One region of the Lysinibacillus sp. NPDC092081 genome, then DNA from elsewhere that is predicted to be linked to it. Evidence: riboswitches for the same ligand, from Rfam matches in the RefSeq annotation. Region 1 holds a riboswitch; the other holds the start of a gene.

The links. A riboswitch is a leader RNA that binds a small molecule or an ion and turns the genes downstream of it on or off. The one in region 1 is predicted to bind magnesium.
Region 2: linked by a shared signal. The riboswitch ahead of mgtE (magnesium transporter) and the one ahead of ACIQLB_RS06635 (magnesium transporter CorA family protein) in region 1 are both predicted to bind magnesium.

Annotation. Positions count from the first base shown of each region.
Region 1 is NZ_JBIVRU010000002.1:384,357-388,165, forward strand. It holds M-box (ykoK) riboswitch at 710-883, shown strand; gene ACIQLB_RS06635 (magnesium transporter CorA family protein) at 1,110-2,039, shown strand; gene ACIQLB_RS06640 (magnesium transporter CorA family protein) at 2,061-3,011, shown strand; gene ACIQLB_RS06645 (magnesium transporter CorA family protein) at 3,050-3,809, shown strand, end outside.
Region 2 is NZ_JBIVRU010000012.1:5,964-19,218, forward strand. It holds gene ACIQLB_RS16495 (IS3 family transposase) at 405-932, opposite strand; gene ACIQLB_RS16500 (IS3 family transposase) at 887-1,135, opposite strand; gene mgtE (magnesium transporter) at 1,421-2,779, opposite strand; M-box (ykoK) riboswitch at 3,042-3,207, opposite strand; gene ACIQLB_RS16510 (Lrp/AsnC family transcriptional regulator) at 3,927-4,289, shown strand; gene ACIQLB_RS16515 (hypothetical protein) at 4,863-5,042, shown strand; gene ACIQLB_RS16520 (aminoglycoside 6-adenylyltransferase) at 5,195-5,527, shown strand; gene ACIQLB_RS16525 (hybrid sensor histidine kinase/response regulator) at 5,545-8,637, opposite strand; gene ACIQLB_RS16530 (GNAT family N-acetyltransferase) at 9,225-9,752, opposite strand; gene ACIQLB_RS16535 (hypothetical protein) at 10,570-10,704, shown strand; gene ACIQLB_RS16540 (GNAT family N-acetyltransferase) at 11,076-11,549, opposite strand; partial or broken gene ACIQLB_RS16545 (VOC family protein) at 11,830-12,045, shown strand; gene ACIQLB_RS16550 (DUF2089 domain-containing protein) at 12,164-12,529, shown strand; gene ACIQLB_RS16555 (SHOCT-like domain-containing protein) at 12,543-12,932, shown strand; gene ACIQLB_RS16560 (hypothetical protein) at 12,943-13,224, shown strand.

The DNA.
Region 1 (3,809 bases):
TCTTAAAATGGCCACATAAGTGGGGGATTTCCGTTCCAGTGGGGCAAAACGATATTGACTACGAGGGCGTATGTCAGGACGTTATATCTTTAACCTTCGTTCCCCTACTGGCTAGCTCCCTTTCCAATCAACTTTTTATTACATAATATCCCGAACTTTTGTTGATGAGCCTTATTTCTATGCTTACAATTATTACTTAATCAAATTTGGGGTTAGAAGTTTTATGAATTAAAAATTATTTATTTTGTACTTTATGGATGATCAATAGCTTCTGTAACTGTCGTTAAGTCTTTTTCATGGTACGTAAGTTTTTTATATTTAAACTGCTGCACAATGAATCTAAAGAGGATCAATACAAAATCTATGAAAGTATATAGAGTGGAGAGTGGCAAGTACTCCTGTCGCTCTGCTTTCGTTGCAAAGCTTACTGGAATCTTTTTGTGAGTTGCTAGGGTTGATAAAAACAGCTTAATAGAACAGAGAAAATGTTTAACTTATGCCGAGGCATAATTGATTTAAGAAAAATTATGAATGCTCTTTATTTGTTTTGTTAGAATAAATTTTTTTCGTAAACAACCGTAAATTTTAAGGCAAAGACTACAATATTTGTTTCATAGTTTATACGGAAATTCGTAATAAAAAAAACTAAAAAACATTTTTTGACTCTTGACAAATCAAAAAATACGGCTTACGATTGCGAGGAAATTAAATAAAACCTCGTTAGGTGAGGCTCCTATACAAACATAGGCCACTGCCCAGAAATATCGAAAGATGCCCATGGGTAGAACAGGAATTGCCGGATTAAGGCTTTTCTTAAGGTGGCTAAGAGATGAATTTATTTCTTTACGGTGTATAGTGCTAAAACTCGAGTTAGGGGAAACGAAAGTGCTTTCTGTACTTATTTATTTTTTATGCACTTTTTTAAATCTCCGGGGCTCCTGGAGGTTTTTTTATTTTCAAAAAAGAACTTTACTACACTTTAGTGGAGAATGAGTGTTCGTTTTTAGAAAGGAGGGGGTCAAAATGGAGAGTCCGAGTCCGACCGATGGAGATAGTAGGAGTAAAAAACTTAAATCTGTTTTAATTCAACAGATTAGGAGGACGATTCAATGCTTAAAATCTATAAAAGAAGCAAAGAAGGGCTACTGGAAGAACAGCCTAAGATCGTTCAGGGTAGCTGTGTATATCTCACTGAACCATCCGAAGAGGATATACAGTATGTTGCTAATCGACTTGGAGTACCAACTGACTTTATTAGTGACTCCCTTGATATGGATGAACGATCACGAATAGAAAAAAGCGGAAATGATTTATTACTGATTGTCAATGTACCCTTAAAAATGCCAAATGGTGAAACTATACCATATAGGACAATTCCAATGGGTATTATTCAAACAAGTGAAGTAATTGTAATAATTTGTCGTGATAATCATCCGATTCTACAGGAATTTAGCAAAATTCTCGATACGAATTTTAATAACAATATAAACGTATCTTTTATTTTACAATTGTTGCTTGTTTCGGCCCGTTATTGTTTACGATGCCTTGATGATATTAATCAAAAAGTTATTGTATCTGAAAAATTAATACAAAAATCGATCAAGAACAGTGAAGTGTATACTTTACTCAATATAAATAAGAGCCTTGTTTATTTCATAAAGGCGTTAAAAGTAAATCTTGTGATGATGAGGAAATTGTCAAGAGTACTAGAAATGAATGAAGAAGACGAAAAACGGATGCAAGACACTCTTAACGAGATGCAACAAGCTCTTGATACATCAAAAGTTTACAACAAAAATTTAAGCAATATGATGGACGCATATTCTGCGGCGATTGAAATTAACCTAAGTGTTGTAGTGAAAGTTTTAACTGCATTTACGATTATCTTGACGTTTCCAACGATGGTCGCAACAATTTATGGGATGAATTTTCCATTACCAAAGCAAGATGGTGCATATGCATTAGCAGTGCTAATGTCAATTTCTGCAGTCATTAGCTTGTTGACAGGTTGGATATTTTACAAAAAACGGCTATTTTAGCAGAGAAAGCGAGGAGAAAAGATGCTTACAATATATCAAAGTAATTCAATAGGTCAATTACAACAGGTATCTGACATTGTTCATAACACGTTGCTCTATCTTGTGGATCCGACAGATGCTGAAATTTCTCAAATTTCAAATAAACTCAATGTTCCGAAAGATTTTATTCGTGATTCTTTAGACATCAATGAGCGACCTCGGATTGAAAAAGAAGATTCGTCAATGGTCATCATTCTTAATTCTCCTGTTGTGATGAATGAGGAACGTTTGTACGAGGAAATCCCTTATCGTACGGTACCAATCGGGATTATTCATGTAAAGGACCATTTAATAATTGTCACAAAAGAAGACAATCCATTATGTAGAGACATATTTTCAGGAAAGTATGGAACATTTCAAACGCATATGAAGACTCGAATAACATTACTTCTATTTGAAGCGATTGCTCAATCGTATCTCGATTTTCTCAAGCGTATAAAAGCACAGGTTGGTCGATTGCAGCGAGAATTAAAAGAATCACATAACAATCGAGAGCTTTTTGGTCTGATTCATATTAATAAAAGTTTAGTATATTTTTCAACATCTTTACGAGCTATGCGCAATGTCTTTTTACACCTTTCCAAAGGGCAGGATATAAAGCTATATGAAGAAGATCAACAAATGTTGCATAATGCGCTAGTAGATATTGAACAAGCAGCGGAAGTAACAGAAATGCGAAGTCTTAGTTTAAGTGGTCTTATGGATGCGTACGCAGCAATCACTCATAATAATCTGAATAGTGTTTTGAAAATACTGACTACCCTTACGCTTGTACTAATGATACCGACTATAATTGGAAGTGTTTTCTCGATGAACGTCCCGTTGCCCTATGAAGATCAACCATTCATGTTCTTAGTAGTTATTGGACTAATGGTAGGGATCAGTGGAAGTCTCTTCTACGTATTTTACAAATCAAAATTTTTGCGTTTCTAATATATTCAGATAGTACGTAAGAAAGGTTGTGTTATAAAATGCTTATTATTAACAAAAGTACCTTAGAAGGTAAGTTTGAACAGACATCAAAAATTGGTTATAACAGCTGGCTTCATCTTGAAGCACCAACAACAAGTGAAATTGAACATGTAGAGGCAGCTCTTGGTGTTCCAAACAATTTTTTAACGGATTCACTTGATATAGAAGAACGCCCACGAATTGAAGAGCGCAACGGAGCGGTCTTAATGGTTATTCATGTCCCATACGACCAATTAGATGTCGAGAGTTCTGATCAAAACGTGAAGTATCGGACAATTCCAATGGGTATCATACACAAAAAAAATCATATGATAACGATTTGTAGAGAAGAGTTACCTTTTATGAAGGATTTGTTTAATGGTGAATTAACTCTTTGTGAGACACATATGAAAACGCGCAATACTTTAAATATATTAAGTATAACGGCTCGAGCATATATTCGTTTTTTAGCTACAATTGAACGGGAGATCACTTTAGCAGAAAAGGAACTTGCCAAGTCATATCGTAATAGTGAGATGTACACACTCCTTAACTTAAACGAAAGTCTTATATATATGGTAACTTCTCTTAAACAAATGAAATTTACGATGCAAAAAATATTACATGGTAGCTCTATCAAATTAGACGAAGACGATGCAAGTATTTTAGACGACGTCCTTATTGAAATTGATCAAGCATATGAAGTGACGGAAATTAATCAAACTAATTTAAATAATATTATGGATGCATATGGTAACGTAATTCAAAACAACGTAAGTC
Region 2 (13,255 bases), on a different contig from region 1:
ATCTATGCAACAGTTCTTCTTCAACTAAACCCCTCTATAAACATTGATGCATCAATGGTTTCCAGCACTTCGTGATGAAGAAAAAATAATTTTTCACTTCATTTACAAACAGTGTTTTGAATTTATTGTTTTAATTTACCAGTTAGGTATACGCTTCGCTAAAACTAATGGAAATCATCGGAAATTAGCTCTCTTCTAACAGGTGACCTTGCTGCTAGATTAGTTATATGTAGCCAAGTTATGGGTATTATTCGCATCGTTATAGAACTTTCTATAATATAACTTTATTAATGCGATTTGATATACCAATTCGTATGAAAATTGTTAAAAAGACGCTTTATATCAATAAAAAAGGATATCCAAATCATTTCGATGGTAGTGACCCCTTAAAGTTAGAGTTTTTATTATGCAGCTAATTGGCTGGCATAGGTTCGGTATTTTACTGGACTCATGCCAGCCAGTTTTTGTTTAATATGTTCATTGTTATAGTAGTCGATATACCGTTTGATTTTCTTCTTCAATTCTTCATAGGTGATTAATACTTCATCGTAATACATCTCTTGGTTGAGTATGCTAAAGAAGTTTCTCATCGCCGCATTGTCTGCACACGTCGCTTTGTGAGACATGCTTTGGAAAATATTGTATTGTCTTATTATTTTCACCCATGAATTATGTTGATAATGCCAGCCTTGGTCCGAATGAATCGTTGCACGATATGTAGCTTGGTTCTGAATGATTGGCAGAACTGGATGTAGCGATTCTAATACGAAATCCAATGTTGGGCGTTTGGACATACTAAACCCAATAATTTCTCCGTTATAGAGATTTATAATTGGACTTAAATAAAGTTTTTCATTTTCTGTACACTTGAATTCTGTTACGTCTGTCACCCGTTTTTGTAAAGGTTTGGCGTGTCGAAACGGCGATTCAATCGATTCTTTGCGACTTTACCCTCCTTGCCCTTGTATGATTTATTACGAGATTTACGAACGAATTTCACACACTTTAAACCCAATTCCTTCATGATTCGCTGTACTTTCTTGTGATTGATGACGTATCCCAGCGATTTTAATTCTGCATGGATTCGGCGATAACCATATCTACCTTCATGCTTCTCAAATAGCGCCAAAATCAATGTTTTCCATTCTTGATTAGGATCTTCATTCTTTGATGATGAATATGGTAATGATACGTTGCTTCAGGGATTTCAACGATTTTCAAAAACCCCGTTCTAAATTTAGAACGGGGTTAAAATATAGTTGTTTAATTTTCGATATAAGATACTTCACTATAAATAAAAATATAACAATAAAGTCGTTTGAAAATCTAAGATTTATTCAACAATGGCGCCCGATTGTTGAAGTATGGGCTTAGGAAAGATTTATGAATACACGAGGAGCAGCAGTTATTCGTGGCTTTTCTACATCAATTTTGAAATAAACATTGTTGCAATGCCAAAGTAAATAAGTAAGGATAGTATATCATTTAGTGTTGTAATTAATGGACCAGAGGCCACTGCTGGATCGATGTTGAATTTATATAATAGTAGAGGTATAATGGTCCCAGCTAAGGTCCCAATAATTAGAGTCACAACTAATGAACTTCCAACCACTAATCCTAGAACAGGATTTCCTTGCCAAACAAAAGCTATAATGGAAATTAATATTCCACAGGTAATGCCTATTATCAATCCAACTTTAAGTTCTCGAATAATAAGTCTGAAAATAACTCCTTTATCAATATCATTAGTAATTAGACCTCTTACAACAACAGCTAAAGATTGAGTACCTGTATTTCCAGTCATCCCTGCAATCATCGGCATAAAGAAGGCAAGTGCAACAACTTTGGACAACGTTTCTTCAAAACCACTAATAATAGTTCCAGACACTAATCCGATAAATAAAAGTAAAATAAGCCAAGGGAGTCGGCGATATGCAGCCACATGTGCCTTCGTGTCAAAATCAATTGCTTTACCAGATGCCGAAAGTTTTTCAATATCTTCATTTGCTTCCTTGATCACAACGTCAATAATATCGTCAACTGTTACAATTCCTACTAATTCATTATTTTTTTCAACAACAGGAATTGATAAAAAATCATAACGCTCAATAACACGAGCTACTTCTTCTTGGTCCACATCAGCAGTAACAGAGATCACTCTGCTATACATAATATCTTGAATTTTTTCAAATTCCTCACTTATTATTAAATCACGATATGATACAACACCTACTAATTTTTTATCATCATCAATTACATACAGATAGTTAATCGTTTCCGAGAACTCTGCAAATATTTTAAGTTTATCAACTGATTCACTAACCGTATAATGTTGAGGAATCCACACAAAACGGTTTGTCATTATTCGTCCTGCCGTTTCAGGAGGATAGTTCATGATATTTTGAACAATTTTAGATTCTTCTTGTTTCATACCTGAAAGAAGTTCTTCAATTTTTTCAGGAGATAGGTTCTCTAACAATGAAGCTAAATCATCATTATGCATTAGATTCATTATCTGACCAGATTTTTCGATTCCTAATTTATTTAGAACTTTTAATTGATGTTCTTTTTCAAGTTCTTGAATCAGTTCAGCGATTTGTTCAGGAATAAGAAACAATAAGAAACGTGTATGATGTTTTTCTGGTAGCCCCTCAAAAATTCGTGCAATATCATAAGGTTGGAGTTCCTTTAATATTGCTTGGAACTCTTTCTGTTTTCCTTCTTTTAACGCCTTAATAATTTGAAGCGTTATTTGGTCTTCTGGCATGTTTTTAATCATTTTTAACACCACTACTCCTTCATTGAGGAACAAAAAATATTCCACCAACGATAAAACATTCGTTTCGTTATGAAAGATAATTTAAAATTCCTCATGGATATTCTGTGTATTTAGTTCATTTTTATAATACTTCGAGTCTGGTTCTGAATAGTTATCCATTTTCCTCACCTCACAAAAAAATAAAACACCTTCATAACGAATGAAGGTGTTTACACGGTACTATATACGTACATTGATTGCACAACAAATAAATTGTAGCAAATCTACTCCTCCATTCGTAGAGCTTTAGCACTGTGTGGCATAGGACAAAGCCAGCTACATTAAAAACCACCTTATGTCGATGGTTTCTGTTGACCCATTGGCGTCTTTCGACATTTCTGGGCAGTAGCATATCTCCTACACAGGAGCCTCACCTAACGAGGATATTTAATTTACAAATTCACTCTAAAAGAAAACCTTTTAGAAGTCAATGTTTTTATTTGAATTTTATATTGACACCCTAGCACCTCATTCTCGATTAACCTGCTTAATTAATTGCATTTGGATTCACTTTTTTATAATTCTTTCTCCTATATGGCCCGTTTATTGATCAAGAAAAAATCCTTATAGGTGTCCTTTCTTTTTAACAAAATTTATATGTTCAAATACAAAGCCTGGAAAACTTTACTGTTCGTAAAATTTTCCGGGCTTCTTACTATATTTTACTTTTAATCGAGGTTTTGTCCCAGCCTCGTTCTTTTTTACATTAAAATAGTTTAGTTTTTTATGTCCGTGTTTCATCTCTTGGCTTTAAAAATTTTGGACGTTTACTGTATCCTTCTGATGAAAGAAGCAAAAAGGATTTTTCGAAATTGTGCCAACTCAAATTTGCACCCACACTTAAATATGGATAGCCGTATAACCTAAAGAGTGTTATGCTATCATCAAATCAATATTATTTTTTTTCCCCAAAACTAAACAAACAAAATTAAAAAATCTTTTCTCTGCATATTCGAGTACTAAAGTGGCATTGCAGATTTGTTGGATTTTCATATTTACAACTCCTTTTCTTTAAACTACATTTAGTTTATACTATGTCCAATAGTAATTACATAGATCAAATCAAGTCTTTTAGCGATTTGACTTGAATAATGAAAGAAGTTTCTACATGTTAGATAGTACGGATCTGCGTATTAAAGATGAACTTTCCAAGAACAGTCGTATTACGATGAAGGAATTGGGTGAAAAGGTACATTTGACTGGGCAAGCGGCGTCATCGAGAGTGGCAAGACTTGAAGATAATGGTGTTATTGAGAGCTATACTATTAATGTGAATCCAATAAAATTAGGCAGCAATGTCCATGCATTTATAAATATTTATACAAAAAGTCCTTACCATGAACCTTATCTGTCATTTATAAAAACGCAGCAGCAATTTATTCTTAATAACTTTAAAATCAGTGGAGATAGTTGCTATCTTCTTGAATGCAGATTTTCAATTTTCAACTTTTACATAAACGCTACCGAATAACTTCCCATCAATATAGGCATCCAACTTCCACATGCCGGCTTTTGGGAAAGTCATATTGGTTGGGGCATGGTTATCTGCTCCACTGTTCGGCCCAAGTAACTTAACATCTGTAACCAATTCAACTTCTTTTTGTGTTAACTGTACCCTTTACGCTAAGGTAATCTCCTGTTTTGACGCTCTCTCCCCAAAAGTGCCAGGCGTATTTTCCTGTTTTGCTAACAACTATTTTCCCTTCTTTACTATGCGTAAATCCTAATAATTTTGATTCACCAATGAAGCTTAAATTTTCAGATGTAAAGTACTCGCTTTCTTTCCACTCATTTTCCTTCGCTAGTACCTCTCCAACAATACTCGAACCATTATGCTGTTGGATTCTTTATGTGAGCAACCTACTAATACCCATCCGCAAATTGTGACGAAACCTATAATTCTTTTCACAACCATTTCCCCTTTTTATATGTTTACGATTATTTATCATTTTTCGTTATAAAATTTATCATTGTCATTTCCGTTATATTCTAAGTGTAATTGCACAATCTAAACTGTAACTAAACAATAACGGAGGTTATAGCAATGAAAAAATTCTTATATATCGGTGCAATGTCAGCATTCCTATTAACTGCTTGTTCTTCTCATGACGAAGCTCCAGCTAGTGAACAAGCAGAAGCAAAAGAAAAAACCGTCAATGCTGAAACAAAAGAAAATCTTGAGAAAAGTTTTCTATATGAATCGGAAGATCCGTTTACAAAGTGATTGAAGAAGACAGATAACTAATTAAGGTTATCTGTTCTTTATTGTGATTTTCTAAATACATTCTAATAGAATGAAATTGGCGATTTTTAACACACAATTTAGAAAAGATGACCGAAGAGCGGTCTAAATGAACGGCTCTAGAACAAACTAAAATGCTCCAAAGGATATCTGTTCAAGATTACGATATCGTCTACGTAGTCACTGAAATCTCCTCGTTTCTAAATGATACGTCATGGTTAGACGTTTTTAGAGACTTACTATTGATTCAAGAACCTGACAAAAACAATCAATCTTATCATATGGATTTTGATCAGTCATATGCGTATTTTATGCTCTTTATGGATGGAAACTGGATAGATCTTCGTTTTCGTAGTATTGAAACATTTATGCAGGCGTTCCTATCAATGATGATCAAACTTTTGTATAAAATTGCACCGGACAATTTAAAAACTGCACCTCCAAAAATGGGGTGCAGCTCAATATGAATATACTTATTTCACCATCAATTCACACTTAAATTGCTTTGATTTTTCTTTTTAAGAACAACAAACGATATTGCGGTTCCTTGATTTGGTTTACTATTAATTTGAAGTCCCTCACCGTAATGTTGTTTTAAGCGAAGATCTGTATTAAGCAATCCAATTCCCGTTGATGTCTCCAATTTTCTTACAAGTAAACGTTCCATCGTCGCTTCATCCATGCCAATACCATCATCCGACACAGTGATCTCAATGTACATGTCGTAATTTACAATGCGAAGATGAATATTCCCGCCATTTTCACGCGGCAAAATACCATGTTTCAAAGCATTTTCAATCAATGGTTGAATGGTCAGTGATGGTATCATGACGTCTGTAGAAACTTCCACATCCCACGTTACATTTATCCGCTCCCCAAAACGTTCCTTATGAATATATAGATAGGATCGAACAAGATTTAACTCATCCTCCATTGGAACAAGCTCATCAATATTTTGGAACTTAAATGACTCCCTTAAAAAATCACTCAGTGCTTCAAGTAGCTTACTTGTACGCTCGATATCAATTTCACTTAATGTAATGATTGCATTTAATGTATTGAATAGAAAATGCGGTTGTATTTGAGCCTGAAGCCAAGCTGCCTCCATTCGAAGCCTTTCTTGTGCAGATTGTTTAACGTCGGTAAGTGCTTTTACTCTTGACCTTAACTCCAGAGCATCAACAGGCTTTGTGACGTAATCGTTGGCACCAGATAAAAATCCATTTTCAATGTCTTGAGACTGACTTCTTGCCGTAAGAAGTAACACGGGAAGTTCTGTTATTGAAAATTGCTGACGAATTGTACGTACTAATTCGTAGCCAGACATATTCGGCATCATTACGTCTGAAATGACCAAATCCCACTCTTGAGACATTAGTATATCGAGAGCCTTGCTACCACTTGTAACCATTTCTAAGTCATATTTTTCTATTGAAAGTATTGTTTCGATCACTCTTAAGTTAATTGGATCATCATCGACGACCAAAACTCTAGGTCGATTTGCTTCAATGATTGGATGGTTTTCAGTTTTATCATCGTATGAAGTCGCTACTGTTGATTCTTCCTTCGAGTGCAAAGACTCATTTTCTGTAGCATCTTCCTCATCAGGTAAGTTTGATATTGGTAAGGTAAAATTAAATTCAGACCCTTTCCCTACAACTGAATTTGCCTGTAATGTTCCCCCATGTAGTTCAACTAATCGTTTACTAATATTAAGGCCTAGTCCAAATCCACCTTCAATCATTGCCTTACTAAGGGCACCTTGCTCATAAGGTTCAAATATACGTTGAATGGCGTCCTCATCAATACCAATACCAGTATCCGAAATAACAATTTCCGCCATATCATTTTTCACATGACCTGATATTGTCACTTCACCTTCATTCGTGTATTTCACTGCATTATGAAGTAAATTGAAAACAATTTGAATAACCCTATTTTCATCTGCAACTACTTTTGGGAAATTTTCAGGGATATGATTAATTAACTGAATCTGCTTTCCTTCTTTCATAACATAGTGCATATCTAACACACCCGATACAATCGAGTGAATCGAAAAAGTTTTAAGCTTCAGTTTGGGGTTACTGTCTTTTAAGCTCATAACATCTAGTAAATCATTTAACATTAGTGACATACGACGTCCTACAGAGAGTACTGTTTCTAAATCCTTGACACTTTTGTCACTAAGTACACGTTCTTCTCTTTCCAGAACAGCTTTTGAAATGTTAAGGATTCCATGAAGTGGATTTCGTAATTCATGAGACGTATTGGCAAGAAATTCATTCTTTAACTTATCTGTCTTTTGAAGCTTAATAGCAAGTTCTTTCGTATCCGAATGGACTTTAGCATAACCTTTAAACCATAAAATAGCCAAACAAGCCACTGTCATAATAATATCAAACGGATACATGATCATTTTGATTCCAAAAATGAGAAGTAGTCCATCCCAAATAAGATTATTACCAAATGCTAAAATGGCAAGAAGTAAAAAAATATTACTTTTAATCTCTTTAATAGATTCTCGCATTACAGTTAGAATCGTTATAACAATCGGGATTCCTAAAATCATAATGTTAATACCTTGATTGGTTACTACATAGCGAGTAGGAAGTACGATGGTCAACAATGATGCTATACCACAGAAAATACTAAACAAGCGAATATATTTTCTCACATGTTGAGGTAACCAATGTTTTATGCATTGAAGCAGTGAAAAGCCTATGCCGACCATAGAAAGATGAACTAATTTAAAGGCCCAGTCGTAATTAATCGGAAACCAATAAGATAATAATTTGTCATCGCTTCCTAATAGGAAATAAACCATACTGCTAATCGATAATAGAGAAAAGTAAAGTAATCTTTTTTCTTCCTTGTTTCCTACAAAAAATAAAATAATGGAATAGATAGCATGTAGTAAAAAAACCACTGCTACTAGTTGTTGCATATTTATCGACAATTGAGTTTCCCGAGCTAATATATCTTCTTTTCCTAATTTAATGGAGCGAACAATTCCACCGTCGCGAGGGTCCTTAAAGTTAGAAGCCTGAACAATAATTTCAATCTCTTTGTGACCGTTGGCTTCAAAAGAAGCAGTATATGGAACATTATAGGCAACTGTTTTTTCTGCACTTTCCCCTATTGCACCTGATTTTGCCAGCCGCCTGCCATTTACATATATTTCTGAGGAACTCCGAACACTCGGAACTCGAATACTGTAGGTTATGTTGTCTTCAGGATTGACGAGTAATTTTAAGCGATAAGTACCGTAACCATAAGGGCTTCTCTCTCCCTGTTGTAAAGCAGAACTCCACCCTTTAGGAACCTGTATATATTTAGCATTTTTCGCGGATTCTAAATGCTTTTCTTCACTAATCAACCAATTATAAGGATAAAACTCCCACTCTCCATCTAATGTAATAGCATGACCATCATTAAAATTCCAATTTCTTAAATCCATTTGACCTTTTATAGCATGTGGTTGATCTGTATTAATAAATACCTTCAGCCATAAAATTCGTGAGCCTGTTAGAAATATAATAAACAAGCTAATGATGAGAGCAATTTTTCTCTTTTTCATTAAAAATAATTGTCAAAAGGAAGTTTGTGTTTTTCTGTTTTTAACACAAGTCCCTTAGGCCAAACTACACCTCCTACGATATAATATCCTATCATGGTTATAATTACTTTTAAATCTAATTATCTATACAAGACCCAAATTTTACATTGTGCAACATTTAATTTTCCAAAAATATACTTATTCTCTTGAAATTCAAAGTACCCCTTTACAAAAATCACTAAGGCTCAATTTGAGGACCTGATGATTTCAAACTATAGACAAACGCTACTTTGTTTTCATAAAACTGTAGGTTACGGACACCGACATTTGCATTTTGTAAGGAGCGCCGAAACTGTCACGCTTTCAGTTTATGTGAGAGGCTAGTTTGTAGTGAATATTTTAATCATAGCTATAATGCTAGTCTAGTTACTTCCTCATCTTGGGGTAACTTTATTAGAGAATAATTGACAAAAAGGCCAGGTTCTCAATTATTTTGAATACCTGGACCTGCTGTGTGTATGTAACTTACTTACATATAATCAGTAATCTCGGAACAATTTCTGAAAAATACTTCCTACTGTCCCAAGAAGACAATTAAACGATGATCTTTAGTGTTTAATTAGAGAAAAAATATTAGTGTCATACGCAACACCGTTTTGGTGCATATAATTTTTTAATATTCCTTCTTTTTCAAAACCTAACTTTGTTAATAGCATGTTTGAAGCTTCATTTTCGGTAAAAACAATTGCTCCTATACGCATTAAATCCATTTCTTGAAAGCCAAATGATAGTACTCTATTTACGGCCTCCTTTGCATACCCTTTTCCCCAGCTCTCAGGAAAAAGTGCATAGCTGATGTCAGCTCTTTTATGCTCAGTGGACCACTCTTGAAAACCAATAGTACCGATAATACCTTCTTGCCCTTTTAATGTAATTCCCCATTTAATTCCACGTTTTTCATCATAATTCTTTGAAAAATTTTTAATTATTTGTTTAACCTGCTCTATACTTGTTAATGGATTCTGCCCATAATGGCGTAATACATCTGCATTAGAAAAGCAATTTAAAATATCTTGGGCGTCATATTCAGTAAGTTCTCTTAACACTAATCGTTCAGTATCTAAAATAGGAAACAACTTCTTCACTCCACTTCCAAATTAGGTATATGTTAGATTCTATATTAAAAGCGTGTGAGTTACATCACTTATTTTTTTATTATTGGAAACAAAAAGTTTATTCAACACATTAAATAGAGAATGGTAGACTAGCTTCATCACGTTAATAGTCTTATTTCAAACTTTTAGACGGTATATTTTGTAATATAATGGTCTTCATTCCAAACAGCTTATCTATATGACATACGTTTTAACAAAATGTCATCCCAACTTGCAGTGATGAAACAATTTATCATAAATTCAGGATTTAATCCCTCCATACATAAGGTAATTGGCCCTGAGTTCTTTACTTAGTACAACATACTATAAAGATAAAAAGGAAGTTTCATGTGTTTGTGTTTGTGGTTGTGGTTGTAATATTAATTTGCCACAACCATTGTTCCAATAGCACCTTATTCTCTATTTCATCAATGATCTAGTGCGCACCTGAAGGCAGGTCTTAAAAAAATTGTAGCTATCAGTCATTACTTGTGGCGCTTGATTATATGGGACTTGTCGAAGTGGGAAATACCGCATTCGAACGTTTAGAAATTAATTTCAAATGTTCGAAAAGGAAAACTATGTAGAAATAGATGCCTGTAAATGTGAACCACACTTTGAAATAACATTAGAAAATCGACATTAATCCCGTCTTCTCATTGCCCATAGCTGTATTTTATCAATAAAAAGGAAATGTATTATAAAGGATGTGGCATATTGTAACAACCTTTAGTAAAATGTATTACTTTTCCTTTCTTCAAATAATCCTGCTATAAATTTTTATAAGGAGGGGATTGTTTTGAGTTATCCATCTAATGGACTAAATACACCAGGTACAAATTTTGCCTTTGCTATTGTTTTATTCGTTCTATTGATTATTGCCGGTCTTGGCTTGTTTTATTTATTAAGAACTTTAGTATGGACCGGTGTGTAGTAATATCCTAAATGCTCAGAATATAGTCTGTTGAACTACTTATTAACTTGTTTTTGGAAAACAAATTGGTCACCTTAATTTAAGTAGTGTAGTATAGTTTTAATTAATCAAAGCATTAAAACGGGCTGAATTTGACGCTATGTTTGGCTCCATTCTAGGGCTTGCGTAGTATATTAACGGAAGTCCTTTTTTCATGTTTTTACATACTCATATTCACTCTTAAATCCGAAGTATGTTTTTTACTTTTCCCTGATATTATCCTAACTATATAAATGGTTTTATGACAATCCAATAAATATCCTCATACTTAATCGCCTTTTAATTAGTTTATTTAACGATCTACTCAAATAATTATTTAAAATTGATACCCCTTAAATATCTAATTTCATTTTTCTACTTACGCTTTTCATATCAAAATGTTTATAAAAATCAACTGCTTTCTTATTAAATTCCCAAACATTTAATTCGACTGTGTCGACTTCCTTTTCTTTAGACCAAGTTATACAAGCATTAAATAGCATTTTTCCAATTCCTTTTCTTTGTAAATCTGCTTTTACACCAAAATCGTGTATGTAAGCATATTTCCGTTGAACAAGCGACTCAAAAGGTGGAGTAGCCTCAACACTTATGACTGCGAAACCCACTACAATTTCATCTTCCTTCGCAATTAGAACCTCACTCTCTTCGTTGTTCAATAATTCTTTATAATAGGATTCGGGCATTACAGACTCCACACTTTTAAATATCGTTGGTTCCTCCATCACATGCTCTTCATGCCCTTCTTTTACAATCTCATTTACAACAAAATAATCTTCCTCTGCTGCGATAAAAATCTCGATTGTCATCATTTTAACCTCCTCACGCTAATCGCCTATTTTTATGCTTACTAAATATCAGGATATTCTCCCCCATATTATACAAACAAATAAGAGGTTGTGGAATAATACACCAATTTTGTATTATCTTTCTAAGAATCTTATTATTCATGAATATAGTTGTTCTATAGATCTGCTTTTCAACAAAAAATTGGACAAGTAAAGGTCATAAAAACGTGATAGTACAAGGGAAAATGGAATTTTTAGCGAATTAATCTTATATTTACTAATATTCATATTTGGAGGTAGAATTTATGAATCCTATAAAGTCGGAACAATTTTTATTCCTGTTAGTAGTATTGAAAAATCACGAAATTGGTACTGTGACATATTAGGGTTACCAGCAGATGGTGAGATATTATTTGGTCATTTATTTATAATACCTATGAATGGAACGGGAATTGTATTAGATAGCAAGATTTATTCAGAGGAAAATAAATTCAAAACCCCAAAGCGGACTATTAATAATATTAAACAACGAATTAACATTATTGATTTTTTAAATAAAAAATTTTAATTTTCATTATTTACATTTCCGATTCCTCATTATATAATCGAATCAACTAAAAGGAAGGGATTTCATTATGGCTTATAAAGTAATCACAAATTGTCCTGTCTGCAGTAAAACATTAAAAATTACAAAGTTACAGTGCTCTCATTGTCACACTACGATTGAAAATGAGTTTGAATTATCTAAGATAGCATCCTTATCAAAGGATCAGCTTCATTTTGTGGAAGTATTTTTAACATGTAGAGGGAATATCAAAGAAGTTGAAAAAGAACTAGGGATTTCGTATCCAACGGTTCGAGGCAAGCTAACAGACATCATTTCATCCCTTGGCTATGTGCAGAAGAAGAAAAATGAAGTAGACGAGAAAAATGTTGTCACCATGTTGGAAAATGGCGAAATTACACCAGAAGAAGCGATTAAGCTCTTAAAAGAGGAATAGGGAGGAATTTATCATGAAAGAGGAAATTTCAAGAGTGTTAACAATGGTTCAAGAAGGAAAGATTGATGCTGAAAAGGCATCAGAGCTGATTCAAGTATTAAAAGAGAAAGAAGAAACAGCTAAAAAGCTTTCTGAAGAGCCGACTAAATATTTAGATAAAACATTAAAAATTCGTGTTGTCTCAGCTGAAAATGATAACGTCACGGTCAATTTGCCTTTAAAACTTGTCAAGGTAGTATTAATGGCTGGACACAGCATCGCAGCGAGTATTCCTCAATCGGAAAAATACGTTAAAGATATAGACATAAACCTTATTATTGAAGCAATCGAAAACGAATTAGATGGCCAAATTGTTGATATTAAATCGGCAAACGGGGATACCGTTTCGGTCATCATTGAATAGTGATTCGCTTATGATGCATGTAAAAGTGAAAGCAAAAGACGTTCGGTTTACAATCCCAATTCCATATGCTTTTTTAAACATCGCTATTTCAATTTTGTCTTCAAATTTTTTACAGAAACATGTAAACAAATGGACAAAAGAGCAGTTCGAAAGAAAAAATCTGGACTTTACTTTTCTGCTAATAGAGAAAAAAACGCTAAAGCCTATTGTCAAGGAACTGAGAAATTATAAGGGCATCGTGCTAGTAGATGTCAAAGCTAAGGACGGCACTGAGGTTAAGGTTAGACTATAGCTGATGATAGAATACACCGACCGCTAACTGA